Regions from separate parts of the Klebsiella oxytoca genome, predicted to be linked through region 3. Evidence: predicted binding sites of a transcription regulator. Region 3 holds the regulator's gene; each other region holds the start of a gene.
The links. The regulator Fur, encoded in region 3, represses iron uptake genes when iron is present. The targets are predictions, from matches to a motif close to ATAATAATGAGAACNACTATCAA.
Positions count from the first base shown of each region.

Region 1: the regulator Fur is predicted to act here: its motif matches at 2,604-2,626, upstream of sufA (Fe-S cluster assembly scaffold SufA).
Region 2: the regulator Fur is predicted to act here: its motif matches at 1,897-1,919, upstream of GJ746_RS10730 (TonB-dependent siderophore receptor).

Region 1 covers NZ_CP046115.1:3,144,359-3,149,464, forward strand. Annotated here, with positions in the region: gene sufC (Fe-S cluster assembly ATPase SufC) at 1-678, opposite strand, end outside; gene sufB (Fe-S cluster assembly protein SufB) at 695-2,182, opposite strand; gene sufA (Fe-S cluster assembly scaffold SufA) at 2,185-2,562, opposite strand; gene iraP (anti-adapter protein IraP) at 3,090-3,431, shown strand; gene GJ746_RS14670 (GlsB/YeaQ/YmgE family stress response membrane protein) at 4,152-4,400, opposite strand; gene menI (1,4-dihydroxy-2-naphthoyl-CoA hydrolase) at 4,769-5,106, opposite strand, start outside.
Region 2 covers NZ_CP046115.1:2,325,864-2,330,969, forward strand. Annotated here, with positions in the region: gene GJ746_RS10730 (TonB-dependent siderophore receptor) at 1-1,855, opposite strand, end outside; gene GJ746_RS10735 (septation protein A) at 2,091-2,630, opposite strand; gene GJ746_RS10740 (YciC family protein) at 2,682-3,425, opposite strand; gene ompW (outer membrane protein OmpW) at 3,737-4,375, shown strand; gene GJ746_RS10750 (DUF2543 family protein) at 4,496-4,741, opposite strand.
Region 3 covers NZ_CP046115.1:1,689,687-1,694,792, forward strand. Annotated here, with positions in the region: gene tcuB (tricarballylate utilization 4Fe-4S protein TcuB) at 1-659, opposite strand, end outside; gene tcuA (FAD-dependent tricarballylate dehydrogenase TcuA) at 646-2,049, opposite strand; gene tcuR (tricarballylate utilization LysR family transcriptional regulator TcuR) at 2,147-3,073, opposite strand; gene fur (ferric iron uptake transcriptional regulator) at 3,205-3,657, opposite strand; gene fldA (flavodoxin FldA) at 3,949-4,479, opposite strand; gene ybfE (LexA regulated protein) at 4,630-4,923, opposite strand; gene ybfF (esterase) at 5,057-5,106, opposite strand, start outside.

The DNA.
Region 1 (5,106 bases), 1.5 Mb from region 3:
TTTGACGATCCGCCCCTGATACAGCACGTGGACGTAATCAGGTTTGATATAGTCAAGAATGCGCTGATAGTGGGTGACGATAATAAATGAGCGCTTGCCGTCGCGCAGCGAGTTGACGCCGTCAGAAACAATCTTCAGCGCGTCGATATCCAGCCCGGAGTCCGACTCGTCCAGAATGCACAGCTCGGGCTCCAGCACCGCCATCTGCAGGATATCGTTGCGCTTTTTCTCACCGCCGGAGAAGCCGACGTTAACCGAGCGGGTCAACAGATCTTCGGGCATCTTCAGCAGCTTAATTTTGTCCTCCATCAGATCCTGGAAGTCAAAACGGTCAAGCTGCTCCTGGCCGCGGTAGCTGCGAACGGCATTCAGCGCGGTTTGCAGGAAAAACTGATTGCTGACGCCGGGAATTTCCACCGGATACTGGAAGGCCATAAAGATGCCTTCACCGGCGCGATCTTCCGGAGCCAGCTCCAGCAGATCTTTGCCTTTGAATTCCACGCTGCCGCCGGTCACTTCATAGTCTTCGCGCCCGGCAAGCGTGGCAGAGAGCGTACTTTTCCCGGAGCCGTTCGGCCCCATGATGGCGTGCACTTCGCCGGGGCGAACCTCCAGATTCAGCCCGCGCAGGATCTCTTTGTCTTCAACGGCGACCTGCAAATTTTTTATACTTAACATCTTATTTCCTTTGTTATCAGCCGACGCTGTGTTCAAGGCTAATCGCCAGTAATTTCTGCGCTTCTACGGCGAACTCCAGCGGCAGCTCGGAGAAAACGTCTTTACAGAAACCGTTGACGATCATTGAAATGGCATCGTCTTCGCTGATCCCTCGCTGCAGGCAGTAAAACAGCTGATCTTCACCAATACGTGAGGTGGTCGCTTCGTGTTCCAGCTGAGCGCTGTTATTACGACACTCCACATACGGAAAGGTATGCGCCCCGCTGTCCGGGCCAATCAGCATGGAATCACACTGGGTGAAGTTGCGCGCGTTGGTCGCGGTCGGCATGATTTTGACCAGACCGCGATAGCTGTTCTGGCTGTGACCGGCGGAAATTCCCTTCGAAATAATCGTCGACCGCGTGTTTTTGCCGATATGAATCATTTTGGTGCCGGTGTCCGCCTGCTGGTGGCCGCTGGTCAGCGCTACCGAGAAGAACTCACCGATGGAGTTATCCCCGCGCAGGATGCAGCTTGGATACTTCCAGGTAATCGCCGAGCCGGTTTCCGACTGGGTCCACGACATTTTGCTGTTCTCGCCTTCGCAGAGGGCGCGCTTGGTGACGAAGTTGAGGATCCCGCCGGTGTTGTTGTCACCGGGAAACCAGTTTTGCACCGTGGAGTATTTCACCTCGGCGTCTTTATGAATGATCACTTCGACTACCGCCGCGTGCAGCTGGTAGCTATCGCGCACCGGTGCCGAGCAGCCTTCAATGTAGCTCACGTAGCTGCCTTCGTCGGCGATCAGAATGGTGCGTTCAAACTGGCCGGTTTTTTCCGCATTAATGCGGAAATAGGTCGACAGCTCCATCGGGCAGCGCACGCCTTTGGGCACATAGATAAAGGTGCCGTCGGAGGCTACCGCCGCGTTAAGAGCGGCAAAGAAGTTATCATTGCCCGGTACCACGGTGCCGAGGTATTTCTTCACCAGTTCCGGATGATCGTGAATCGCTTCACCGAAGGAACAGAAAATAATTCCCTGCTCCGCCAGCTTTTCACGATAGGTGGTCGCCACGGAAACCGAGTCAAAGATGGCATCAACGGCGACTTCCCGCCCTTCACGCACCGGCACGCCGAGAAGGTTAAATGCCTCTTCAACTTCACTGGTCAGAAACGCGCTGGAACCGGTTTGCTGCAGCGCTCCGGGCTCAGAGGCGCAGGTATCATCGCAGTTGCCGCAGGAGGGCGCTGAGTAATAGCTGTAATCCTGATAGTTTAGCTTGTCGTAGTGCGCCTTCAGCCAGTGCGGCTCTTCCATCGCCTGCCAGGCTTTAAAGGCGTTCAGACGAAATTCGAGCATCCATTCTGGCTCATTACGGCGTGCGGAAATCGCCCGAACCACCTCTTCGTTTATGCCTTTCGCCAGCTCATCGGTCTGTAGCTGGGTGAAAAAGCCCTCTTTATAGTTGAGTGGCCCGCCGCTCCAGGTTTTGACATCGTCAGTTGCTTCAGTATTACGAGACATAGTTACTCCGCCTGAACGCCAAAACTCTCGCCGCAGCCGCATTCGTGCTGAGCTTTAGGGTTATGAAACTTAAAAATTTGATTTAAGCCTTCGCGTACATAATCGAGCTCGGTACCATCGATAAACGGCATGGCCTGCAGCGGCGCCCATAGCTTCGCGCCATCGCGCTCAAAGAGCAGATCGTCTTTTGCCGGTTCGGCAATAAGTTCAAGGACGTAGCCAAAACCGGCGCAGCCGCTGGTTTTAACGCCTAAACGCAGCCCCTGCATGTCAGGCTGCTTGTGGACCAGCTCGCGAATATGGGCGGCGGCGGCAGGGGTCATCGCCAGGCCGCGCCAGCTAAAATCGTCGGGATTAAAAGTTCCTGTTTGTGAATCCATCGCTCTACCTCATAGGTTGATGCCATCAGGGCTTACTCGTTATGTTAGTGATAATGATTATCACTTCAACCCATCCGGAGAAGGGGTATTCTCCCCTCAGGCTCATTTATTGCTCTTTTTATAAGCATAGACCCTGTTTATCGTCATTTCAGCCCGCAGATTCATGCTTTAATATTTTGAAAAATAATAAGTTATTTTCTTTCATAGCGGGCTGTTAGGAGCAATGGAAAAGATGCATCGAAAATACCGATTTATAAGATAGGCAGCGAAAATAGCACTTTCGATCTACTTGTCTGAGCTTTCAACGAGTTACGCCCAGAGGGCATGTGCAATACGGGATAAACGCGGCCAACGGCGCAAGCAGGTCAATAATCAGCTATTTTCAACCATCGTCAGATATAGAGAATCCCCTACTACCGCTGATGATATATTTTCTGGCATATTGACTATCAATGGATATTTCGCTGATCCTGCAACGAAGATAGCCAGCATAAAATTCGGCTTAACTTATTGATTTAAGGAACATCATGAATAATGTCATTCTCAGCATTATTGCGAAAATTTCCTCTATGGACGCAGAAAACAAGCAGCTTGCCGCACAGGTTGAAGCGCAGTCATTGCTGATAAGCGCATTAATGCTCGCCGTGGGTGAGGAAGGAGGCGTCGCCGAGTTGGTTGGGAATGTCACAAAAGCGATAAACTCGGTGCTGGAATCATCCGAGGATATGCTTAAATCCGACGCGGAGCTCTTGCTGGCAAAATTTCAGGAGCAAATTGCGCTCACTCAATTGATTCATACCCATGAGGATAAAATCAATCAAGCAGCAGTCGATCAACTGGACGCCGCCAAAGATAAACGCACCGACTAAGCAGATAAAACCATTCTCAATTACTTCTATATGTCTTAAGAGGGTCGACCCCGTGTACATCGCGCCTGAGCGAGCGCATTGAACACCGGTCGGCCCGACAATCTCGCTAAATACACCAGCCACAGCAGCGACAATCAATATGCCGGGCATGCGCATTGATACATGACGCAAATAAGGCATCCCGGGGATCTATATCTTCAGCATCGCCTTCTTAACGTCTTGTGGCGCTGGCTTGCTCTCTTCCTGAGCCCCTCTTTGGCGGGCATCGGGAGGGGCAGAACCCCCTTCTCCTGCGCTGAATGCATTCATGCAACAAATTCTATTCATTTTCATTATAAGTGCGTTCATTTCACAGAAATAAAGATTTATTCACCGCTGACTGGCTCATGTAAAATGCGCTGCTAGATTTCTTTCATCTTTAAACGCCATGCCGCGCGGCGGCCGTTCGGGAACGTGTGTAGTACTGAATTATGGATATAGAAACAGATGTCATGTCGATGTGTATGGTCGTATTGTTAATTATTAGCGTTTTGCTCGATTAACCACCTCCTCCTTCGCAATCCTTGAACTTCGCGCGGTCGAACGGGCTTTCGCCTCCATTAAGACACAGATGCGAAATTGCTCAATCAGGCTTAAATAAATTAAAAAGGCTACCGACAATATCGGTAGCCTCTTCATTTATGCCATCGCAGTTATGCCATAGCTGTGGCGCAGAGCGTATTAGCTCCTAATCTTCCTGTAGATAAACAGTACTACCAGCGCACCAATCACCGCTACAACAAAGCTGCCGAAATTAAAACCGTCAACGCGGCCAAAGCCGAAGAAAGTACTAATCCAGCCCCCGACAACTGCACCGATAACACCCAGAATTACGGTAACGATAAATCCGCCGCCGTCTTTCCCCGGCATAATCCACTTGGCTAAAATACCGGCAATAAGCCCAAAAATGATCCATGAAATGATACCCATAGCTAGCTCCGTCCTCTTGTTACCTTGTAAACCTCTGGTATTTAAAAGATTAGCATAAATATGAACGGTGATTGCTAAATTTATATTTAACAGCAAAACTCTTGTCATATTAGCAATAATAGTCTACGGCCCCGGAGAGTTTATTTAATAAGCAAAAGATCAATGAGGCTATTAAAGCCCTGCGGTCCAGAGTGACAAACAATAACATTTCCCGGAAACAGATAACGTCAACCCGGAGTGCGCAAAGGACAAATAAGCGCCAGATATCGCTGCAAAACGGCCTGGGTGATTAATCAGAGAAAGTTATTGCCAGGATTAGCTATAAGGTTTAAATAGCGCTCAGGGGGAGATATTCCCCCTGAGTAAACTTAGATTACCGCCGTCGTCAGCCGCGACGAACAGCAAAGACGCCCCTGTTCATCAGAGATGTCAATCTGCCACACCTGATGACGGGAACCAACGTGTAGCGCCCGGCACACGCCGCGAACTCTGCCGCTGCGCACCGAGCGTATATGGTTAGCGTTAACCTCCAGCCCCACCACCTTCTGCTCACCTTCGCTGCACAGATAACCGGCCACTGAACCTAACGTTTCCGCCAGTACCACCGATGCGCCGCCGTGCAACAGGCCAAACGGTTGATGGGTACGGCCATCCACAGGCATGGTAGCTTCAATCGTATCGCCGGTTATTGCCTCAAACTGAATAT
Region 2 (5,106 bases), 640 kb from region 3:
CGGACAGCGGGTTGCCAGTCTCTTTGTTTTCCGATGTGATCATATAAGTGGCATTGGTTCGCCAGCTGAGCGTATCTGCAATCACCGGAACCAGCAGGGTACCCTCGAGACCTTCAACCACCGCTTTGCCGCCGTTCTGCCACTGGAGAATATTTGCGCCGCTGGCGGTATTACCCAGTACCTCGGTACCGGAGACGATTTTATTTTTATAATCGTTGCGAAACCAGGTGATCCCGGCGTTATAGCCGTTCAGATTAAACTCAAGGCCGATCTCTTTGTTAATGCTGATTTCAGGGTCAAGATCCGGATTACCGAGAAGATAGCAGCTGCCGTTGGCGATACTGTTCGGGCAGCCGTTACCGCGGGTGGATAACAAATACCCTTCGCTGGACTGATACAGGTTTGGCGCTTTAAACACCCGGGCAATGCCCGCCTTGACCTTAAACATATCACCCAGATCCTGCGACAGGTTCAGGCTTGGGCTCCAGTTGCTACCAAAATCGTTATGATAGTCGAAGCGCAGACCGGGAATAATGTTCGTGCCCGGTACGGCTTCAATATTATCTTCGAGATAAATACCGGTCAGGGTGGCGCTATTTTTTGTGCTGCGCTCCGCAGGGTTGCCGGAAGTGCCGGGAATCGCTTCCGTCGCGCTGGTGGCCTGCATCGATGCCGGATCGTTTAGATCGTCGCGATTCCACTCCATACCCAGGGTCAGGGTCTGTTCTGCAAGCCAGGTGAATGGAATATTCAGCTCGCCGGTTGAGCGCCACGACTCCAGACGGCTGGTATCATAGACATCGCTGTTAATCATCCCCTCTACGCGTCCGGTCGTTCCTTCCTGCAGGCGGGTGTTGTTAGTTTTCTCGTAGTAGACGCCGGCTTTCGACTGCCCCCAGTCCCAGATCCCGTTATAGGTCAGGCCCCAGGTCTGACGGTACATGCGGTTAGTCTCATGGCCATACAGAGAATCGACCAGGCCATTTGGGCTGACGTTGCCGTTGCTGTACTGCGTATCTCCGGCATAGATGTTGCCCTGGCGGCTATAGGCATAGCTGAAATCAACAATCTGCTGGGGCGTTACTTTCCATGAAAGCAGGGCGTTAATATCTTTGTTGCGCACACCTTCGCGGCCTGCGGCATAAGAATCATTTTGCGCGTGGTTAATATCCCAGGCATCGGGTTCAGTTTTATTGATGTTGCCGTACAGCCGCATGGTCAGGGCATCCCCCGCCAGCGGTCCATTGAGGTTGAAGTTAGCCCGGTTCGTGGAGCCTTCTTTATTATTTTCCGGCTGATTAGTATAGAGCGAGAGCGAGCCGTGCCAGTCGTTGGTGGGGCGTTTCGTGATAATATTGACAACGCCGCCCGCGGCGCCAGAGCCGTAGCGTGCGGCGGCGGGGCCGCGCAGAACTTCAATACGTTCAACCATTTCTGGCGGCACCCAGTTGCTGTCGCCGCGAGTATCACGTTCGCCGCGCCAGCTATAGCGTACCGAGTTGCGGGAGGTGACGGGGACGCCATCAATAAGAATTAGCGTGTTTTCCGGCCCCATACCGCGAATATCGATTTGACGATTGTTGCCCCGACTGCCGCTGGCGCTGTTGCCGGTCAGGTTTACGCCGGGCATCTTACGAATTATTTCTGAGAGATCGTTAACCGGAGGATCTTTAGCGATATCTTCCGCGGTGATGATTGAGACGCCCGGCTGCTGCTTCAGCGCTTCTTCGGCGGTTCCCAGGATCACCATCGTTTCGGTATCCTGCTCCACTTCTTCGGCGAAACCACCCGGACTAAATAAGCCTGCGATGGCGAGAGCAAGGGGAGTGGCTAGGTGTTGTTTCTGCGGTCTCATTATAAATATCCATATCAAAACGGGATGAATTGAGATCGAGAATATCAATGATAACGATTATCATTACAATAATGTGCCGTTAATCTCCATAAAATCCTCACAATTGCCGCAACCTTCCGGTATTAAGTAGATATTCTGGAGAATCCGGCGGGCTTTGGCCAGACGCTGAAAGCATAAAAGTGGGTGTACGATCGAAAAAACGGCACGCAGAGCTGCGTGCCGGAGGAATAGCAGTTTAGTGATTGTCGTCCTGCGGCATATGGCGATAAATGTAAACGCCGCTCAGCAGGGTGAACACCAGCGTCAGGGCCGTCAGACCGAAGACCTTGAAGTTGACCCAGATATTCTGCGGCAACCAGAAAGCGATATAGATATTCGCCAGTCCGCAGAGGATGAAAAACACCGCCCAGGCCAGATTCAGCCGCGACCACACCTGCTGCGGCAGCGTCAGCTCTTTACCCAACATGCTCTGGATCAGCGGCTTCTTCATTACCCACTGGCTAAACAGCAGCGCGCTGGCAAACAGAACGTAAATTACCGTGACCTTCCACTTAATAAACTCGTCGTTATGGAAGAAGATGGTCAGCCCGCCGAAAACGGCGACCAGAACAAAGGTAATCAGCGCCATTTTCTCGACTTTGCGATAGCGCACCCAGCTGTAAATCAGCACGATGGCGGTGGCGATGATTAACGCCGTTGTCGCGGCGTAGATATCATAAAGCTTGTAGAATACGAAGAAGACTACCAGCGGTAAAAAATCCAGAAACTGCTTCATACATCGGTTCCGTCGTTCAGGGTGGCCGGGGTGAGCCCGGCCCGGATTAAATTAATGGCGAATAAGCATATACAAGCGGAATAAATAGATCAGCAATAATGCAGAGATCAGATTGCTGAGGGTATTTATTACCACTGCCCCGACGTTTGGCGTAAGCACAGCGAAGCTGGATGCAAACAGCAGCAGCAGAGTTTTTGCCAGCAGCCAGCCGATAATCGCCGGGGCTACCAGCCGTACGTTGGCCCAGGCCAAACGCATACTGCTACGCATGGCGTTGAAGATGCCGATTTTATCCTGCACCAGCATCACCGGCGCAAAAGAGAGCACGATAGCCAGCAGGACGCCCGGCACCACCACCAGCATCATCCCCAGCTGGACGACAAACGTGGTCAACAGGATCAGCAGCAGCAGCTTTGGCAGCACCGGCGCGGAAGCGCCAATCGCGCGCAGCGCGCTGACTCTCTGACCTGCGGAGATCATCTGAATCATCAGCAGAACGCCGCCAGCAAGAATGGCGTTACCCACGAGACCGGAGAAGGTAGAGGCGGCGGATGCACGCAGCAGGATCTGTTGTTGATCCGGCGTCATGCTCTGAACCAGCTCAAACAGGCCGCCGTTTCCCCCCAGGCTATCGCCCTGACTCAATATCGACAGCTGCTCTTCACTGGGTGAAAAGGCATGGCCAAGTACTACCGTAATGAACGCGCATAACAGCGCAATCAGCAGGATAGTAACGAACTGATTGCGGAAAAAGTTTCCGGTGTCACGGTAGACGGACTTTGCCGTGATAGACATGCATTCTCCTTGAGTATTGCAGGTGTTAACTAGCCGGCGATTGTACCGCAAATCGCGGCGGGGTAGCAGTCTCTGCTCCTGTGCGCAAAGTATATCTTTGTAAATAGAAGAGGAAATCAGCGCAGTCCTGCTTCAGTAACCAAAACGATGAAATTGATTTGATACGTTTATCACTGATTGTATTAGGAAAGTAAAAATTAATCTGGATCAATAAATGTTAAATTTACCGACTTAATGTGATCTATGTTGGTTCAAACATACTTTATTGTAGGTATATTCTTGCGCTGAATAACCATAATGAGGAAGTGGGTATGAAAAAGTTAGCAGCGGCGGTTGTTATTCTGAGTAGTCTTTCCGGTGGTAGCGTCTGGGCGCACGAAGCCGGTGAGTTTTTCCTTCGCGCGGGCTCGGCAACGGTCAGACCGACCGAAGGGGCTGGCGGCACATTAGGCAGTCTTGGCGGCTTTAACGTTAGCAACAATACGCAACTGGGCCTGACGTTCACCTATATGGCAACGGATAATATCGGCGTAGAGCTGCTGGCAGCCACGCCGTTCCGTCATAAAGTGGGAACGGCAACAACCGGCAATATTGCTACCGTTCACCACTTACCGCCGACCTTAATGGCACAGTGGTACTTTGGTGATTCCAGTAGCAAACTGCGTCCTTACGTTGGCGTAGGTGTCAACTACACCACCTTCTTTGACGAAAGCGTGAACGATACGGGTAAGAGAACGGGCATCTCCGATCTGAGCCTGAAAGATTCCTGGGGCGCAGCAGGGCAGGTGGGGCTGGACTATCTGATTAACCGTGACTGGCTGATTAACATGTCGGTATGGTACATGGATATCGATACTAAAGCGGACTACAAGCTGGGCGGCGTTAAGCAGCACGACGATATCCGTCTGGATCCGTGGGTGTTTATGTTCTCTGCGGGATACCGTTTCTAAACTATTTGCTAAAGCTGGTCGTTATGACCAGCTTTATTTTTCTGCCTGTCGTCAGCATCCTCGCCACCAACGGTAATGCCTTAAGTACTCAAACGCTCCCCGTAACGCTTCTGGCAGGCGTTACTCATTACCCCATCTATTCAGAAACTCGGCGATATCATCGATACGCTGTTCACCAATACCAGCCTGGATCGCCATCTCTGCCTGGTCCTCTTCGCTGATTTCTTCATTATTCATCAGGCGGGTAATCAGCAGCTGAAAATAGCGGGCCAGAGCTTCGCGTTCTGACTCGCTAACTGGCTCAGCGGCCTCTGTCGAATACTCATCGGCGATGTCATAATACTTTAGTGGTACTTCTTCGTGCATAAATCGCTCCTGGGGTTGATGTTGATGCCAGCTGCTGCCTGCATACTCTGGCATCAATAATATCATTCCTGCTCCGTATTATCCCGGCAACGTTGCGGAAAATGCATGAACAGCCTGTGGCGGATGCCGGGCCCCTGTTGTGATGGGGCGCAACGGCTATGCTGAGGATAGCGACCACCGTTGATTAAATTTTAGGGAATATTTTCTATCGACGTAATCGGGACAGAAAGCCGTTACAGCATGATTTATCGTGGTATTGCTTGTGATGGTTTATAAAAGACCTCCTGTCATTAGAACGGTAACTCTGATATAAAGACGCCTGTGTTAAGTATATTGCGTCGAATGCTTGTGTTTTGGGTGAATAA
Region 3 (5,106 bases):
AACGCGTCATCAGACTCGTTGCAGCCTTTACCGTGTCCGCCGTCGAGATATTTCAGCGTAAGCGCATCATGTGAGGCCTTTGCGATATCACCAGGCTGCGGTTGGCCTGGTGATATCTCGCGCCAGAAACGGATCACCCCGGTCATCAGTAAACCGATGGCCAGAATGAAGACCGAGCCAAACATCCACGCCAGCAGGTTATGGGGAAATATCTGGTAAAAATCGCCGGCCAGCGGTGGATGAAGCAGTGAGCCTTTGAGCCCCATCGCCAGCAGTAAAAAGAGGATCAAACCGGCAATCAGAGCCAGCACCGTGGTTACGCCAGCCCGACGATACAGGCTGCCGAAAGCCGCGGGCTGAGCATAATGTTGATAGGTTTCCAGTCGCACTTCCGCCATCGCTTTCGGAACGTTAATGGCAAACTCATGCGGCGGCGCGTACTGGCAAGCGTGCAGGCAGGCACCGCAGTTGTGGCACAGGTTGGCCAGGTAGTTAATATCCGCTTTGCCAAAGGCGAGGCGCTGGGTCATCGCCGGAAATACGGCGCAAAACCCTTCACAATAACGGCAGGCGTTACACACCTGCATCACCCTTTCAACTTCCGCTTCTGGTTCAGTGATGATTTGTGCGTCAATGATCAGCTTTTCAAGCGACTTCATGCTGTGTCTCCTGCTGTGCCGCATGGGCGGCTTGCTGGCCGGCAATGCAACCGAATGTAGTACCAATCGACATGCCCACCCCGGCGGTATAGCCTTTGCCCAGTACGTTGCCGGCCATCATTTCACCGGCCACGAACAGGTTACGGCTGGGCTTGCCTGCAAAATGGACGGCGGAGCGTTCATTAACATAGAGTCCGAGATAGGTGAAAGTGATCCCTGGACGTAACGCATAACCGTAGTAGGGCGGCGTATCGATGGGCCGCGCCCAGTGGGTTTTCGGCGGCGTCAGGTCTGATGTCGCGCAGTTATCAAGGCGGGTATGATCGAACTGGCCGGGCGTACAGGCGGCGTTATAGCGGGCGATGGTTTGCGACAGTCGTTCCGCGTCCAGCCCCAGCTGGCGAGCCAGTTCGGCGATAGTATTGGCCTGGGCTCCGGGAAAAACGGGCGGCATAAAATGACCGATCGCTTTGCTGTCGATGATCGAGTAACCGATTTGGCCGGGCTGGTGGGCGACCAGCCGTCCCCAGATGGCATAGCGTTTAGGCCAGAAATCCTCGCCCTCATCATAAAAGCGCTCGGCATCGCGGTTGACAACCACACCCAACGACACGCAGTCCACGCGCGTGCAGATGCCGCCATCATAGAGCGGCGCCCGGGCGTCAATCGCGACGCAGTGTGACTGTGACGGATCGCCGATGATGTCAGCCCCTGCCTCGATCATAAATTTGAGCAGGACGCCCTGGTTGAAGCGGGTTCCGCGGATGAGAAAGTTATCGGCTGGCCATTCGCCACGCTCGTTCTGTCCCCAGGCTTCGCGCAGCCACTCGCGGTTAGATTCAAACCCGCCCGCGGCGAGGACGCAGGTTTTCGCCGCGATCCTCTCTTCACCCGCCAGCGCGGCGACGAATTCGCCGTTGTGTAATTCAAGCGCCTGCACCGGCGTGTTGTAACGGATCTGCACGCCCAACTGTTCTGCGCTGCGGTAATAGGCGTTTATCAGCGCTTTACCGCCGCCCATAAAAAAGGCGTTAGTGCGGGCCACGTGCAGGGCGCCGGACAGCGGCGGCTGGAAGTTAACGCCATGCTGGCGCATCCAGTCGCGGCATTCAGATGAGGTGCGGATCACCAGCCGCGCCAGCGTTTCGTTGGTGTTGCCATCGGTAACGCGCAGCAGATCCTGCCAGTATTCTTCTTCCGGATAGCTGTCGACTAAAACATCCTGCGGAGCATCATGCATACAGCGAAGATTTCGCGTGTGCTGAGAGTTTCCGCCTCGCCATTCCCGCGGTGCGGCCTCCAGCAGCAGCACGGACGCGCCAGCTTCCCGGGCGGTTAAGGCGGCGCATAATGCGGCATTGCCGCCGCCAATCACCAGTACATCCACCATTTTTGGCTCCATTACGGTTTGCTTTATTGTTAAATTTGTAATGGAAATGTAGGTGCTCAGGCCGGCAAGCCGCTATGGCGTATTGCTAAAGGGGGGTTTAGTGAGCGTAAAGACTGGCGCCCGGCCAGCGGCCTGATTCAACGAGCTGACGCATGACTTTTGTCAGTATCACTCGCGCCGCAAGGCCTGCTGGCGTCAGTTCATCATCAGAGAGACTGACGAGAAAATTAGGCCGACTGAGTATCGGATTGTCGACACCGATCACTCTCAGCGCCTCGTTGTCGAGATGAGAAATGGCTGCCCCAGGCTGCAGAGTAGCGCCGAGTCCGTCGCGGACGGCGCGCATCAGCAGCGCCAGACCGTCGATTTCAGCTACCACATCAATGTTAAGGGAGTGTTCCTGGCAGATAGACTCGAGCCTGCCGCGCAGACCATGCCCCTGGCTTGGCATAATCAACGGGATAGCGGCCAGCTGGCCTGGCGAGATGCTCGCGTCGGGAAGGGGAGCCAGCACTTCGTGGGTACCTATCAGGAACAGACGCTCTTCGAGAATGGGTCTGGCGCTCCAGCGCATAAGCTTCTCCTTCTGGAACACGATGGCTAAATCAAGCTGACGGGTATTGATCATTCGCTCAAGGTTGCCGGAGAGGCTTTCGACTAAATGCAGGCGGACATCGGCATAGCTTTCGCGCATCGCGTTAATAAAAGGCACCCCCAGAACAGAGGCGGTGCTTGGGGCCATACCGACGCTGACGTGGCCGGAAAGGCGCGCTTCGCGCGCGGCGAGAACCGCATCATCAGCATGACGCAGAGCCAGCTGCGCCTGAGAGTAAAAGGCAAGGCCAGCGCTGGTCGGCATCACGCCGCGCGATGTTCGTTGCAGCAGGCGAATAGCAAGTTCGTTCTCCAGACGCGCCATTTGTTGGCTAAGCGCGGAGACACCGATATTCAGATCTAGGGCGGCGCGGCCCATGCTGCCGGTTTCGATAATGCGGACAAAATAGCGTAGCTGGCGAAGCTCCATGTCGACTCTCCGTACAAGGCTGGATCCACTGACAGTAAATGTATTGAGGCGCGAGAGGAAGAGGGGGATCATATTCAGAGCAAAAAAAAGCCAACCTGAAGGTTGGCTTTTAACGTTATACGCTGCGGTGATTATTTCTCTGCCGCATCGTGAGCATGTTCATCTTCGCGGCAGTCGCCTTCTGCACAGTGACCGTAAAGGTACAGGCTGTGGTTAGTCAGGCGAATACCGTGCCTGGAGGCAATTTCACGCTGGCGCGCTTCAATTGAGTCATCGCTAAATTCGATCACTTTGCCGCAGTCGAGGCAGATAAGGTGATCGTGATGATGCTGCTGCGTCAGTTCAAAAACGGATTTACCGCCTTCGAAATTATGACGGGTGACGATACCGGCGTCGTCGAACTGGTTGAGTACGCGATAGACGGTCGCCAGGCCAATCTCTTCGCCCATATCGATCAGGCGTTTGTATAAGTCTTCCGCACTGACATGATGGTTATCCGGTTCCTGAAGGACTTCCAGGATTTTTAATCTTGGAAGAGTCACTTTCAGGCCAGCCTTCTTTAATGCGGTATTGTTGTCAGTCATGCGGAATCTGTCCTGTTGCTAAACGATCTACTTCCATCTGCGGAAGTAATACAGAGAATCACCCGATGTAATGCGTCTCATTATAGAACTGCCATGGTGAAATGAAAACTGCAAGCATCGGGCCTTGTATGCTGTCAAAAACGAGGCACTCGCTACAAAGTGCTTCACGCGACCTCGTTAAATCAGAGGACATTGTACAGATATGTGACTAAAAGTTAAAAACTTGTAGCTATAACTTCGATTGCTTTTATCTATAGATTAGGCAAAATCTGATGATTATGCCGTTCAGACTCAGGCATTCTTGATTTCTTCAAGATGCAGCTCTTCAGAAATCTGTTTTACCCATTTTTCCACGCGTTCGTTGGTCAGTTCCGGCTGACGATCTTCATCGATGGCCAGGCCAACAAAGTGGTGGTCATCCGCCAGACCTTTAGAGGCTTCAAAATGGTAGCCGGCGGTCGGCCAGTGGCCAACGATAGTCGCGCCGCGCGGTTCGATGATGTCGCGAATGGTACCCAGAGCATCACAGAAGTATTCAGCATAGTCTTCCTGATCGCCGCAGCCAAAAAGGGCAACCAGTTTGCCATTGAAGTCGATCTCTTCCAGGGTCGGGAAAAAATCGTCCCAATCGCACTGGGCTTCACCATAGTACCAGGTCGGAATGCCGAGCAGCAGGATATCGTGACCTTCCAGATCCTCTTTGCTGCTTTTGGCAATGTCGTGAACATCAGCAACATCTTTACCAAGCTGCTTTTGAATCATTTTTGCAATATTTTCGGTGTTGCCGGTGTCGCTGCCAAAAAAGATGCCGATGATTGCCATGAGTAAAATAACCTCTTGAAACTTAATGATGTGGTAGTGGGCGTAATGCCCGCAGATAGGGGCAATGATAGCAGAACAGAGAAAGGCGCGGAAACAGCAATCACGCCCAACTGCACACTCTGCTACATGAAAGCTGACTTTTTGAGGGTTTTAGGCTTTATCCTGGTCGCGCAGGGCTGCCAGCTGGTTCATCAGCATCTCTTCAATGAGATCGCTGCGGTTCATATTACGGGCTTCCGCCAGCTCGTTAAGCGCATCCACCGCATCGGCATTCAGCTTTAGCTCAACGCGCTTGAGGCCGCGGACTTTGTCGCGTTTAAGCTGGTTGCGTTTGTTGATGCGCAGCTGTTCATCGCGCGAAAGCGGATTGGTTTTCGGTCTGCCCGGCCGACGCTCAGTTGCGAACAAATCTAATGTCGTACGGTCCGTTTGTTCTTTTGCCATGATTCAGAGTGACTTCGGGGGAAACAAGCTGTCGGGAGTAGCCGACGCAGATAGCGCGCCATAATACATCAGGCGACGAGCTGCGCCAACGACCGCGGGCATTAAGCCGCGCGGTCGGGCATATTTTAAGCAGTTACCCGCCGATGGTGGCTAAATAACGTCGAATAGCGCGGATAACGGCTT